DNA from 2 places in the Glaciimonas sp. OK215 genome. Region 1 is predicted to be linked to the other one. Evidence: predicted binding sites of a transcription regulator. Region 1 holds the regulator's gene; the other holds the start of a gene.
The links. Region 1 encodes FNR, which switches genes on or off when oxygen is low (the NO sensors DNR and NnrR bind a similar motif). Its sites were predicted from a motif close to TTGATNNNNATCAA; they were not measured.

Region 1 (7,294 bases):
GGCGCCTACATCATCGCGGTTACCTTGCTGCACGTCGTCAACGGCGCCAGCATGCCGGCATCGATGTGGAAATCGTATTCCGCCTATGCCGGTGTGCAGGACGCGATGATCCAGTGGTGGTATGGCCACAACGCGGTCGGATTTATCCTGACGGCGGGCTATCTCGGCATGGTGTATTACTTCATTCCGAAGCAGGCGGAACGTCCGGTATATTCCTATCGCTTGTCGATCGTCCACTTCTGGGCGCTGATTTTTACCTACATGTGGGCCGGTCCGCATCATCTGCACTACACGGCGTTGCCGGACTGGACGCAATCGATCGGGATGGTGTTCTCGCTGATCCTGCTGGCGCCATCCTGGGGCGGCATGATCAACGGCATGATGACGTTGTCCGGCGCATGGCACAAACTGCGCTCCGACCCGATACTGAAATTCATGATCGTGTCCTTGTCGTTCTACGGCATGGCGACCTTTGAAGGTCCGATGATGGCGATCAAGACCGTCAATTCGCTGTCGCATTACACCGACTGGGGTATTGCCCATGTTCATTCCGGCACGCTGGGCTGGGTCGGCTTCATCACGATGGGCTCGATGTATTACCTGATTCCCCGTTTGTCGGGCAAAAAAGAGATGTGGAGTACGAGTTTGATCGAGACCCATTTTTGGGTGGCGACGATCGGTATCGTGCTGTACATCACCTCGATGTGGATCGCCGGGGTGATGCAGGGCTTGATGTGGCGGGCAGTCAACCCGGACGGGACGCTGACATACACCTTCGTCGAAGGCGTCAAGGCGACCTTTCCCTACTACGTGATCCGCTTCAGCGGCGGCTTGCTGTACCTCTCCGGCATGCTGCTGATGGCCTACAACACGTTCATGACAATGCGTGACGGGGTCGCAGTCGAGGCACGTATTCCCTCGCTGTTACCCACACCCGCTTGATACCAGGAGTCAACCATGAAATTTTCCCATGAGTGGATCGAAAAGAATCCCTGGCTCCTGATTGCGCTGGTGCTGCTGGTCGTGAGCGTCGGCGGCCTGGTTGAAATCGTGCCGCTGTTCTTTCAGAAATCGACAACCGAGCCGATCACAGGGCTCAAGCCATACTCTCCATTGCGGCTGGTCGGACGCGACATTTACATTCGCGAAGGCTGCTATGGCTGTCATTCGCAAATGATTCGTCCGTTCCGTGCCGAGACCGAGCGCTACGGACATTATTCAGTGGCAGGCGAATTTGTCTATGACCGCCCGTTCCAGTGGGGGTCGAAGCGGACTGGCCCGGATCTGGCCCGGGTTGGCGGACGCTATAGCGACGAGTGGCATCGCACCCACCTGAATAACCCGCGCGATGTGGTGCCGGAATCGAATATGCCGGGCTATCCGTGGCTCGCCGCCACGCCACTGGTTGCGGAGGATGTGCTGCCAAAAATGCGCGCGCTGAAGCGGCTGGGTGTGCCGTATTCGGAAGAAGAAATCAGGCAGGCGCCAGGTACCCTGGCTGGCAAAACCGAGCAGGATGCATTGATCGCCTTCCTGCAAGGACTCGGTACTTTGATCAAGACAAGGAACTGATCATGGCAATCGACAATACCTTTACCCAGGCCAGCATCGTCATGACGGTGATCAGCCTGGCGACATTTCTTGGCATTCTCTGGTGGACGTATGGCATCAAGCGCAGCGGCGATTTCGATGCCGCCGCACGGTTACCGTTCGACGATGACGATGATGCTGTCGTAGCGCAGGGCACGGAGGATCATCATGGCTGATTTCACAAGTGGTTTCTGGAGCATCTATATCACCGTATTGACGCTACTCAGCATTTTCGGATGCGGCGTACTGCTGTGGTCGCAGTCGCACCACAAGGTCAGGTTGCCGGCAGAATCAGGCGCTCCCGGTGCAATACGCGCTCAAACCGAAACGACCGGCCATGTCTGGGATGACGATCTGACCGAGTTGAACACGCCGATGCCGCGCTGGTGGATGTGGCTGTTTTACATCACCATCGTGTTCGCCCTAGGGTATCTGGTGCTGTACCCGGGGCTCGGCACCTACGCCGGCAAGCTGGGCTGGAAGTCGAGCGGCGCCTACCAGGAAGAGTTGAAAAAGGCGGATAGCCAATACGGCCCGCTGTTCGCCAGGTATTTGCAGCAGGATCTGAAGGTAGTGGCGGCCGACCCGCAGGCGCATGCGATCGGTGAGCGTCTGTTCCTGACTTATTGCGCGCAATGCCACGGTTCGGATGCGCGCGGCGGCAAAGGTTTCCCGAACCTGACTGACAAGGACTGGCTGTATGGCGGTGACCCGAACGTGATCCAGACCACGATCCTGTACGGGCGCCACGGCCAGATGCCGTCCATGGCGGCGGCGCTCGGCTCGGACAAGGATGTCGAAAATGTCGCGCACTATGTATTGAGTTTGTCGGAGTCGCCGGCTTCCGATCCTATCAGGGCAGCATTTGGCAAAGCCAAATTCGGCAGCTGCGCCGGATGCCACGGCGCGGATGGGCACGGCAATCAGGCAATGGGCGCTCCGAATCTGAGCGACAAGATATGGTTATATGGCGGTAGCGCGGAAACCATCATGGAAACCATCCGCAAAGGCCGCGATAACACGATGCCTGCATTCAAGGACTTTCTGGGCGAGGCGAAAGTCCATGTGCTGGCAGCCTATGTATGGAGTCTATCGAATGAAACATCGGATTTCGACCAGAAATGATTCGCCCTCATCCGGCTTTATTGTGAGTTCCAATGCATAACGTCGCTCCTCAGGAGTCTGTCATCAAGATGTACGCCGCGCGCACGCAGATTTACCCGCGCGAGGCGAAGGGCCGCTATGCGATCTGGCGCTGGGTATGCGTGTGGCTGACGCAACTGGTGTTCTATGGCTTGCCATGGCTGAACTGGAACGGCCGCCAGGCCGTGCTGTTCGACCTGGGCGCGCGCAAGTTTTACATTTTCGGGGTCGTCTTGTGGCCGCAGGATTTCATCTATCTTGCGGTGCTGCTGATCATCTGTGCGTATGCCCTGTTTCTGGTGACCGCCCTGGCTGGGCGGGTCTGGTGCGGATTCGCCTGTCCGCAAACGGTGTATACAGAAGTATTCATGTGGATCGAGCGCAAGATCGAGGGGCCGCGCAGCGCACGCATGCGGCTCGACCAGCAGCCGTGGTCGGTTGAACGGCTCTCAAAGAAAACCGCCAAGCATGTGCTGTGGGGAGCGCTTGCACTCTGGACCGGATGCACCTTCGTCGGCTACTTCACACCGCTGCAAACCTTGTTGCGCGAGGCGCACAACGTCGCGCTGGGGCCGTGGGAATGGTTCTGGATTCTGTTCTACGCGTTGGCAACCTACGGCAACGCGGGGTGGATGCGCGAGCAGGTCTGCAAATACATGTGTCCGTATGCGCGCTTCCAGAGTTCGATGTTCGACAAGGACACGCTGATCATCACCTACGATCAGGAACGCGGCGAGCCGCGTGGCGCGCGTGGGAAGAAACAGGATGCCGCAGCCAGGTCGCAGGGCGATTGCATCGACTGCTCGATGTGCGTGCAGGTTTGCCCCACCGGCATCGATATCCGGCAAGGCTTGCAGTATGAGTGCATCGGTTGCGCCGCTTGCGTCGATGCCTGCAATCTGGTCATGACGAAGATCGCTGCACCGCCAGGGTTGATTCGCTATTCGACCGAGCATGCGATCAGCGGGCACCTGTCGCTGCAAGAGATGCGGCAGCGCGTGCTGCGTCCGCGGGTGATGATCTATAGCGGCATACTGCTGCTGATCGTAACGGCCTTCTTTGGCACGCTGATCATGCGTACCCCGCTCAAGCTCGATGTCATTCGCGACCGCGGTGCAATGGGGCGGGAAGTGGAAGACGGCATGATCGAGAACGTGTACCGGCTGCAGATCATGAACACGGCGGAAACCTCGCACCGTTACAAGATTGCCGTCTCGGGGCTCAAGTCGATTGCGCTGGCCACGCCGGATGAAGTGGAACTGGAGGGCGCCAGCTCGCGCGCGGTGCCGGTGCGTGTGCGGGTCGATCACAGCAACGGCAAACCCGGCTCAAACAAAATCGTGTTCGAACTGAAGGCGCTGGATGATGCGCGCCTGCAGGTGCAAGAGAATGCCGTATTTTTCGTGCCGAAATAGGTCCCAAGGAGAAAATCATGCATACCGCTTCCCCGTTAATCGATCGACTACACACTGCGCGGCCTTGGTACACCCAGGCGTGGCCATGGCTTCTGATGCTGGGCCCGGCCGTGGTCGTCGTGGCGGCCACGTATACCGGCTGGCTGGCATTTTCGCGACAGGACGCGCTGGTAGTGGGCGACTATTACAAGCAGGGACTGGCCATCAATCAGGATTTGCAGCGCGATCGTGTGGCGACCGGTATGGGATTGTCGTTGAATGCTCGTTACGACGCTGCCAGCGGGAAGCTGAACGGCACGCTGCGGAGCTTCGGTACGCCCATTGCCAGGAAAATCCTGCTCCATCTGGCGCATCCGACCCAGCCGGAAAAGGACCTCCAGCTCGCAGCACAACCCAATCCGCACGGCGATTTCAGCGTCGGATTACCGATGCTGGAAAGGGCCCGCTGGGAGATCTTGGTTGAGGGGGAACGGCGCGACTGGCGTTTGAGCGGCTCCTGGAACTGGCCGCAGCAGCAGATGATCGCCCTCAAGGCCGATTTACCGCCCGCCGAATGAAAGAGGGGAGACCATGTTGCGATACGTGATGAATATACTTTGGCCGTCTTTTCTGGTGGCGATGGTCGCAGAAGGCTGTTTTTTTTCGCTCTTCGATCCGGCGGATTTGTTACGTCTCGGCGGCCAACATGCTCTGCCGCCGATAGCCGGCTACACGATCGGCTTTTTCTTCTTCTGGAGTTTTTGTTCGCTGGCGAGCATGCTGACGCATTACCTGTTCAGCGTGCCGGACGAGCGCGGCCCGCCGTTCTGAAGTGGAAGCGTTACATCGGGCTGCAGTTTTCCGTGCCGGCCGCCAGCGCTCTTAACATCGCCGGATCGAGCAGTTGCAGCTCACGCTTATCGACTTTGAGCCAGCCCTGCTTCTTGAACCGGGACAGCAACCGGCTAATGCTCTCGATGGTCAGTCCCAGATAATTGCCGATGTCCTCGCGCGACATCCGCAACTGGAAACTGGTGGACGAATAACCGCGCGCCGCATAGCGCGATGACAGATTCACCAGAAAAGCCGCAAAGCGCTGTTCCGCGCGCATATTTCCCAGTAGTAGCATCACATTCTGCTCGCGCGTGATTTCCTGGCTCATGATTCTGTGAAAATGACGCAGCAGCATCGGGATGTGGCCGAACAGCTCTTCCAGGCGCGAGAACGGAATCTCACAGACCTCGCTATCCTCCAGCGCAACCGCGTCGCATTGGTGCCGGTCGCCGCTGATCGCATCCATGCCCAGCAATTCGCCAGCCATCTGGAAACCGGTGACCTGTTGCTCGCCGCTAGGATTGATCTGATAAGTCTTGAAATGCCCAAACCGGATGGCATACAGATTTGTGAACGGGTCATCCATTCGGTACAGGCCCTCGTCTCGCAAGATGCGACGGCGGCGTCCGACAACCTGGTCGAGCCGGTTGATGTCCGCATCGTCCAGCCCCATGGGAAGGCATAAGTGGTGCAAGCTGCAATTGGCGCAACTTGCCTTTAATGCACCGACATTCAAGGCTGGCGACGCGGTATAGGAAAGCGGCTGGCTCATAGTGGTAATTGTTGTGATTATTCAACATTGTAGTGATGGCTAAGGCGAATGTACTCTAAATGCGGAATACATACAAACGCAGCGCAACGCCGCTGCCCACGCATTGCGTGCCATTTGATCCATGTCAAAAAGTCCTGAGGAGAACAGGCATAGGATCTTCTCATCGGATTCTTTTCCCGCACCTGAGGACATCATGTTCAAGACCATATTGTTGGCGACCGACGGCTCCGATCTGTCGGACAAGACTGTTCAGGCGGCAGTCGAATTTGCCAAGAGCAACGGCAGCAAGATCATCGGCTTGTCGGTTGCCGAAATCTATTCCTATTTCCCGGTCTCGACGATGGGCGGCGCTGAAGATCTGCGTTTGCTGACAGATGCGGTCGAGCAGCAAGCGGAAGAAAATGTGCAAAAAATCGCGGATCTGGCGAAGCAAGCCGACGTGGCGTGCGAAGTCTATTGTCCAAAGGGCTGGTGCGCTCAGGAAATCGTCAAGACCGCCGAGCAGCACCACTGCGATGTGATTTTCATGGCGTCGCATGGCAGAAAGGGCGTGAGTAAATTGCTGTTGGGCAGCGAGACACAGAAGGTCCTGGCTTATTCCCGCATTCCTGTGATCGTGTACAAGGCATCGGCCTGACCGCTGGTGATGCATCGATTCAAGCGCGATCATTAGGCTCGACCAAAGCAGGAGCGTTCAGATGTCCTACAAAATCATTCTGGTGCATGTCGACAAGTCGGCGCATCTTGACTTGCGGATTGAAGTCGCCGCAAAAATGGCGTTACATGAAAATGCCCACCTCATCGGCGTTGCTGTCACAGGGCTATCCCGATCACTGCACCGGCCGCTACTTTCCGGCCGGGACGGCAGCAATCTGGCGTCCTATAAAGCCGACTATCTGGACACGCTGCGGCAGCGTGCGCACGCCGCGCTCGAGAAATTTGACACGCTGGTGCGCGCAATCGGCGTGACTTCTTATGAAAAGCGGCTGATCGATGACGAGGCCGCGGCTGCCATCAGCATGCTGGGCCTGTATGTCGATCTGATCGTTCTCGGCCAGAGCGACACCGACGATCAATCCCTGACTGCGAAGGTCGATTTTCCGGAATACGTGACACTTAACGCCGAATGCCCGGTCTTGATTGTCCCTTCTGCCGGGCCGGTCTCCTGCATTGGCGGGCGGGTGCTGATTGCATGGAATGGGAGCATGGCGGCTTCGCGCGCAGTCAGGAGTGCCATGCCATTGCTAAAACAGGCGAACCAGGTTCAACTCGCCATCGTCAATCCTGCCTCTGGTCCGGATCCGCAATGTGAAGAGTCGGGCGCCGAGATGGCCGCTTATCTGGCTCGCCACCACATCACGGTTGAACTGGTTCGGCGCACGGTCGCAGACGATGCCGGGCACACGCTGCTGGCGCTCGCGGCCGACCTGTCTGCCGACGTGATCGTGATGGGCTGCGTTGCGCATCAGCGCTGGCGGGGGATGTTGCTCGGCGGCGCCACCCGTGTGGTGCTGGAAGAGGCCGCCGTAGCGGTGTTGATGTCGCATTAAGGCCGTGGCGG
Region 2 (7,294 bases), on a different replicon from region 1:
GCTGCCAAGCAGGTTCCGACCTGTTCGTAATGGGTTACGTTGCGCATCCGCGCCGGCGAGGGGTATTGCTCGGCGGAGTTACCCGTGTGGTGCTGGAGGCCGCACCATTCCGGTATTGATATTGGATTGAGGGCGTGCTTGCTCTTCCGTGCGCCACCAATGCGCAATTTCTGGGTCATTTTTGATGTGCATCAAACGTGCCTGCAGAACTAGCAACTACCTCTGGCTACAATGTATCTAACGGTGCTTGCCGGCTGAGGCGTTGGCGCCGGTAATGACAGCTTCGTTTTGTATACCCCCGTGCAAGCCCTGCAAATTGATGGCCGGATGCCCAATTCACGATCAGGTAGCGAACTATTAAAGAACGTCCAGGGACAGTACATGGACTAGAGCCGTATTGATGCATCGAACCGGCATTGCTGGAACCTTGCTTGGCAAGGGCATAGCGCAAGGAAACGAATGATGGAAGAACTCGTATGGTCGCCACAGATGTCATTGGGCGTTCCCGCGTTGGACGACGCCCACAAGGCGTTTGTCGAAGAACTGGCGCAGCTCGTGACCGCCTCGGACCATGAATTCGGCTCCCGCCTGTTTGCGCTCATCGCCGGGATAGAACGCGATTTTCGCGAGGAAGAGGCTTTGATGGAAAAAATCGATTTTCCCGGGCTCAAGCGTCATCGCGAGCAGCATGCCAGAGTGTTGAGTGCACTCCACCATGTTATCCCGGATGTCATGCGGGGCAACTGCGCATCTGCATGGAGAGCGATTGAATTATTGCCGCAATGGTTTCTGTTCCACCTGTCGACGATGGATGCGGCATTTGCCGTTGCGCTCGATTTGGCGGGTATTCAAACGTATCTGCCCGCAAGTCCGGCTGCGCAAGTCGATATCGTTTAGCCGGTGCTGACTCCCGGGGACAAAAATAGCCGCAATGCGGTTTCGCTTTACCTGCAATGAACGAATGGAGATGCAGAAACCTGGTGCCTGACCGCCATTCACAACCTGACTGTTCCGAGGAGATAAAAATGTTCAAACATATTCTTTTGCCCACCGATGGTTCGGCAACGTCCACAAGCGCGATTAAAAGTGGCATTGCATACGCCAAGGAAAACGGTGCGAAGGTCACCGGTCTTCATGTGATTCCCGAATTTCAAGTCTTCACTTATCAGACCGAGATGTTGGGAGACACCCGGGAACAATTCGAAAGAGCAAGCATAGTGCAAGCAAAAAAATATCTTGCGGAAATTGAAGCGGCTGCCAAAGAGGCGGGTGTGACATGTGACACGCTTTACGTAACCAGTGACAGTCCGCATGAGGAGATCATCAAGACCGTGCAGGATCGAGGATGCGACCTCATTGCCATGGCCTCTCACGGCAGAAAAGGCGTGAAGCGACTTTTTCTGGGAAGTGAGACGCAGAAGGTGTTGACCCTGAGTCAGATACCGGTGTTGGTATTCCGCTAAATGGCAAGGTTCGGTCATGCGAGCAATGACGGCGCGCTCCCATGTTGAATCCGAATACGCCATAGCGACCGCCAATTGCTGGAGTAATAATCAGCGGCGTCCTACGGAGCCAACATGAGCAAACGCATTCTCTTGATACAAGGCCATCCGGATGATAAGCACCACCATCTGTGCCATGCGTTGGAAGATGCCTACGCCAGTGGCGCGACGGTAGGCGGCGGGAATGAGATCCGGCGCATCCGCGTTGCAGCGCTTGATTTTCCGCTTTTGCGCAGCCAACATGAATGGGAACACGGGGTCCTGCCTCCCGGCCTAGAGCAGGCGCAGGTAGCGATCAAGTGGGCAGAACACATCGTGTTCTTTTTTCCGCTTTGGCTAGGCGACATGCCTGCGCTGCTCAAGGGCTTTCTCGAACAAGTGGCACGCCCAGGATTCGCATTTTCAGCCGAAGGGGAAAACCCGCTTGCCCACAAGGCACTTGCCGGGCGAACAGCGCGCGTGGTCGTCACCATGGGTATGCCCACGCTGATGTATCGCTGGTATTTTCGTGCGCATAGCATTAAGTCGCTTGAGCGTAATATCCTGGGTTTTCTGGGTATTTTTCCGGTGGACGAAACCTTGATCGGATCGGCTGGAAAAATGGAACCGGAGACTGCCCGGAAATGGCTGTCTAAGCTGGGAAAACTTGGCGCGGATGGTGCGTAAGACTCGGAAGGAGGGGAAATCGGATGCCAAGAATGTTTTGGAGTAGAAACAGTCATTCACATTGAATGCAGAACGCCATCCGGTGTATGACGAACAAGCCTGCGTTGCTTGCTCAAAGCAGCATCAAGCCATTTGTCGTGACCGTAAATGTCTTGAACGCAATAGACTTTCCCATCATTTTTGACAATTGCCCAATTGCCGGAAACACGATGCACTTTATGGTTGCAACACATAGCGTCCGGGGGCGTCGCATTGCGCCTGGCCCATCGCCGGCGGCTTGATTTGTTTGCCGGCGCGGGCTGCAAGCCAGGATTCCCAGGCGGGCCACCATGAGCCTTCATGCTGGGGGACACTCGTTTGCCAAGTGTCGGCATCAACGAAGGGACCGTCTTGGGTATGGACGGCAATTTGATAGCTTCCAACTGGCGAGCCCGGAGGCGACACAACGCCGGCATTATGTCCGCCAGATGTCAGCAGAAAGGTCACTTTCGTGTCGGTAAGAAGGTCAATCTTGAAGACCGAACGCCATGGTGCGACGTGATCGGTGAGCGTACCTACCGCAAAGATCGGAATGTGAATGTCAGTCAGTCCAACAGCTCGACCATTGGTACGATAGCGGCCTTCTGCAAGATCGTTATGAAGGAACAGGTGGCGCAGGTATTCCGAGTGCATGCGATAGGGCATCCGCGTAGCATCCGCATTCCACGCCATCAGGTCGTTTTTTTGCTCGGGCAATCCAAGCAGATATTGGTTCAGGCGATGCGACCAGATCAGATCGTTTGAACGCAGCAACTGGAAGGCACCCGCCATTTGTTTTGTGTCGAGATAGCCTTGGTACCACATGATCGCTTCGAGAAAACTGATCTGGCTTTCGTCGATAAATAGCGATAGTTCACCCGGCTCCTTAAAGTCAACCTGTGAAGCAAACAGCGTCATGCTTGCCAGTCGCTTGTCGCCATCGCGCGCCATCGTTGCGGCGGCGATCGACAGCAAGGTGCCGCCGAGGCAATAGCCGGCTGCATTGACCTGCTTGGCACCGGTGAAGCGGGTGATAGTCTCGATCGCATCCATGACCCCCAGCGTTCGATAATCTTCCATCGACAAATCCCGGTCGTCGGCAGCCGGATTTTTCCAGGAGATCATGAAGACGGTGTAGCCCTTGTCGACCAGATATTTGACCAGGGAATTCTGGGGCGATAAGTCCAGGATGTAGTATTTCATGATCCAGGCCGGAACAAATAGCACCGGTATGGCGTGAACGGTCGTGGTAGACGGGCTATATTGAATAAGTTCGATCAGATTGTTGTGAAACACAACTTTGCCGGGCGTCACCGCAACGGTTTCGCCGACTCTGAATGCCTCATCCGGCTGCGGTTGGCTGCCAGTGACGCTCTTCATCCAGTCGGTAAATGCATTTGCCGCCCCAAGCATCAGATTGGCGCCACCGCTACGTAGAGTTTGCTCCAATACCACCGGATTGGTCATTAAAAAATTCGACGGTGCCAGCATATCCAGAACTTGCCGTGTCGTGAACGTCACCACGTCTTCGTGATGCTGCGACACACCGCGGATATCGGTGGTGGCGCGATGCCACCACTGCTGCCTCAACAGGAATCCCTGTGATATCACGTTGAAAGGCCAGCGCTCCCAGCCGGGGGCCGCGAAGCGTTTGTCTTGTGGCAAGGGCGCGATGCATCGATCCGGTTCCGGATGGTCGAGGCGGCCCGCATTGATTGCGTATAAGTACCAGCGCCAGCATTTTTCCCAGGCTTTTTGTGTCAGCTTCTGTTGTTTTGATGGAGAAAGCTGAAGATGGGTCAACCAGTCGAAGTAAGCGTTGTCCAGCGCGGCAGGGGAGATGTTTCCCGTTAGCCGACCGAGCCAGGCATTGGCGATCAGATCCAAGTCCGCAGAAGGAAAGCCGGTTTCCGAATACTCCTTGGTCAATATGCCTAGCCATGCGCTCGCCAGGCGTTCAAAGCCTGCACGCGTCGGCAGATTCTTGTCACCCATGGCATACACTCCCGCAAAGGTAATTTGACGAGAATAACAAGGCTGCACTGGAAAAGTTTGATCCACATCAACTCCTTACGACAGCGCTGCGAATTCTGAAAGCTGGGAAAACTCGGCGCGGATGGTGCGTCGTCTCGGGAATATAAGCGATCGGTGAGCCTTTCTCGGATATCCATGCCAACGCCTGCACCAGGGCTTTCGCCAGTGATGACATGCCCGCGCTGATTGTCAGCTGGCCTCAATAAAAACAATTGTCACGATAGGCCAAATCGCCGAATATATATACGCATAGCTACCGTCTCAGGAGTTCGACCATGCAAACTGTCACACATATTCTCCAATCCAAAAAGGACCAGACGGTTTGCAGCATTGCGCCCACTGCAATGGTGATAGATGCCATCAGGCTATTGGGAGAGAAGGGTATCGGCGCGCTGTTGGTAATGGAGGGTGAGCGCATCGTCGGCATCGTTTCCGAACGCGACGTTACCAGGAAAGTCGACCTCTTGGGGCGTTCATCGAGCGATACCCCGGTCCGTGACATCATGACGTCTTCCGTCATGTATGTCAGTCCAGCTCAAACCAATGAACAATGCATGGCGCTGATGACAGAAAATCGGCTGCGCCACCTGCCAGTCATGGAGAACGGCAAGTTGATCGGCCTGATCTCCATCGGCGACCTGGTGAAAGGTATTATTTCCGAACAGCAATTCATTATCCACCAACTCGAACACTACATCACGGGTGTGCGGGCTTAAGCGATTAGCGTATGAGCTACTTCCCGGCCTCTATATATCGACTTTGATTTGAGCGCATGTGTTGACATGACGGCGTTGTATGTCATCAATGTGACGTCGCAGCGACAGTGAGCTTGCGCGCGCTCAGTCCTTTTCTTTTTCCTGCGCTTCCGGGCTGGCGCTGGGATGGCTCTTAGCGCTGTAGTTCTCGCCATACCGCTCAAGGTAGTCACGAATGAGTTGGCGAACGACTTGTGACGGCGTTAGGTCTTGCGCCGCACACAGGTCTTCGAAAGCCTTCTTCTTCACGGGATCGACCAGCACGGTTAAACGGGCTGTTTTGATTTCCATTGTTCAACCTTATGTTGAAGTACGAAATATTGTCATCTAATTATAATTTGATATTTTTAAATTGTCGCCCAGCCTTTTGTTGCAAGTCCGCTTTGAAGGCATTGCAGAAAAACATACCAGCCAAGGTGGAGGATGCCTAGAGAACTAGCAGATTTACCGCAATGCAGCCATCCGCGGAGTGGAATGCCAGTTTAATCACATTCTTCCCTTCGAAGGTCATGTGAAGATAGGAGTCTGTCGCTTGGCGCCTGGTTTAGCCTACCTGCCGGTACCGCAAATTAGCGGCTGTGCTGGCTATGCTGGGGCGTCCCATACCGCGCATGTTAAGAGGAGCACCATGGAATTCCTGGAGGTTATGGTGTATGTGGCAGCCGTTGTGTTCGCGCTGGTTGTGATATTCGGGATATTGTATTTCCGACATGCCCAGATCGGAAACGTGGGCCTGGAGGAAATCGCAGTCGAGAGCACCGAATCGGATGCGCTTTTCTCTTCTTCGTTTCACTTTGATCGTCCTGATCAGATGACCGAGGTAATTGGCAGTTATATGGGTGCGCAGATTTACCGCTTTGCAGCCATCCACGGGAGGGAGTACCAGTTTGATCATATTTTTCCTCCCACGGGGAAGATGCAGGAAGAGAAGGGTGCGTGTTGCCTGGCGCCCGGATTAATCTACTTACCGGTACCGCCACCAGAATTCATGCTGTTAGCCGACTGACCTCTTGGTCACCAATGCGGCTCTTCGTGCTGTAGTTGATGCCATAACGCTCCATATATTCTCGCATGAGCTGGCGAACAACCTGGGATTGCGTCAAATCTTGCCCAGCGCACAATTTCTCAAAGACTTTTTTCTTAATGGGATACACCAGCACGGTGAGTCGAGCTGTTTTGTTTCCCATGGTTATATTCTTTGATAGTTATAGTGGTTGCATTATCATGCGATTACAATCGTATGCACCAACATTTCGCGTTTTTGTTGCATTCTGTCGAGTGTTATGCCATTCAGTCGCTGGGTCCGTCAACACGCACCGCTGGTTGCCTTGGTCAATACTTGGCCGAACGTTATACGTTCATCGCGGCGTTGGGTGCCGGAAGTGACGAACAGAGGTGAGGAGCAGTAGTGGCAGACTTGCTTGCAATAGACTACATTCTACTGATCGTAGCCGGGTGGCTCCTCATTGGCGCTTGTGGCCTATTCGTCATGAAGCGAACCGCGATTGTGGCCCATCTGCTGTTTCCGCTAGGCGCTGTTCTCGGGGTGATATTGGGCATCGTTGGCTTGGTCAGTTGTTTTGGCTCGCCGCAAATCGCGGTCCTGTTGCTGGGTCTGCCCGATTTGCCGTTTCATCTTCGACTCGACAGTTTGTCTTCCTATTTTCTCGTCGTTCTTGGCATTGTCAGTACAGGCGTCTCCCTTTTTTCCGCCGGCTATTTTCGGCACGGTGAAGGGACACCGCCAGGGCTTTTATGCCTTGAATATCATGCCTGCCTTGCCAGCATGGCGTTGTTATTGATCGCCGATGACGCCTACGTGTTTATGGTCGCATGGGAAACGATGACCTTGACGGCAACACTGCTGGTGATCGCCAATCACCGCCTACCCGAAGTGCGTTACGCGGGCTTTCTCTATTTGCTGATATCCCATATCGGCGCACTCGCGTTGTTGCTTTGCTTCGGACTGTTGCAAGCCAATACCGGCGACTACACCTTTGCCAACATGCGCCTTCAGCATTTGGAACTGTTTTGGGCATCGATTGCTTTCTTCCTCGCGCTGTTCGGATTTGGCGCCAAGGCAGGGATATTACCGTTACATGTCTGGCTGCCGGAAGCGCACCCGGCGGCACCATCGCCGATATCTGCGTTGATGAGCGCCTTTGTGCTGAAGACGGGCGTGTATGGCGTTTTACGGGTCACGTTCGATTTGCTGCATATCCAAGTGTGGTGGTGGGGCGGGGTAGCACTGGCGATCGGCCTTGCCACCGCCTTGTTCGGCGTGGTGCTCTCTGCGGTCCAAACCGATATGAAACGCCT

Region 2: a site for FNR is predicted at 4,239-4,252, ahead of AC3CHX_RS32040 (PHA/PHB synthase family protein). Genes of this name have one in related genera too.

The regions. Positions count from the first base shown of each region.
Region 1 covers NZ_CM173544.1:2,604,033-2,611,326, reverse strand. Annotated here, with positions in the region: gene ccoN (cytochrome-c oxidase, cbb3-type subunit I) at 1-942, shown strand, start outside; gene ccoO (cytochrome-c oxidase, cbb3-type subunit II) at 958-1,572, shown strand; gene AC3CHX_RS11780 (cbb3-type cytochrome oxidase subunit 3) at 1,575-1,766, shown strand; gene ccoP (cytochrome-c oxidase, cbb3-type subunit III) at 1,759-2,715, shown strand; gene ccoG (cytochrome c oxidase accessory protein CcoG) at 2,748-4,148, shown strand; gene AC3CHX_RS11765 (FixH family protein) at 4,166-4,705, shown strand; gene AC3CHX_RS11760 (hypothetical protein) at 4,734-4,958, shown strand; gene fnr (fumarate/nitrate reduction transcriptional regulator Fnr) at 4,969-5,733, opposite strand; gene AC3CHX_RS11750 (universal stress protein) at 5,927-6,370, shown strand; gene AC3CHX_RS11745 (universal stress protein) at 6,432-7,283, shown strand.
Region 2 covers NZ_JBYMEG010000004.1:288,127-295,420, reverse strand. Annotated here, with positions in the region: gene AC3CHX_RS32060 (hypothetical protein) at 1-119, shown strand, start outside; gene AC3CHX_RS32055 (bacteriohemerythrin) at 460-897, shown strand; gene AC3CHX_RS32050 (universal stress protein) at 1,026-1,463, shown strand; gene AC3CHX_RS32045 (NAD(P)H-dependent oxidoreductase) at 1,578-2,168, shown strand; gene AC3CHX_RS32040 (PHA/PHB synthase family protein) at 2,385-4,181, opposite strand; gene AC3CHX_RS32035 (CBS domain-containing protein) at 4,496-4,936, shown strand; gene AC3CHX_RS32030 (CopG family transcriptional regulator) at 5,060-5,266, opposite strand; gene AC3CHX_RS32025 (hypothetical protein) at 5,604-5,981, shown strand; gene AC3CHX_RS32020 (CopG family transcriptional regulator) at 5,962-6,162, opposite strand; gene hyfB (hydrogenase 4 subunit B) at 6,384-7,294, shown strand, end outside.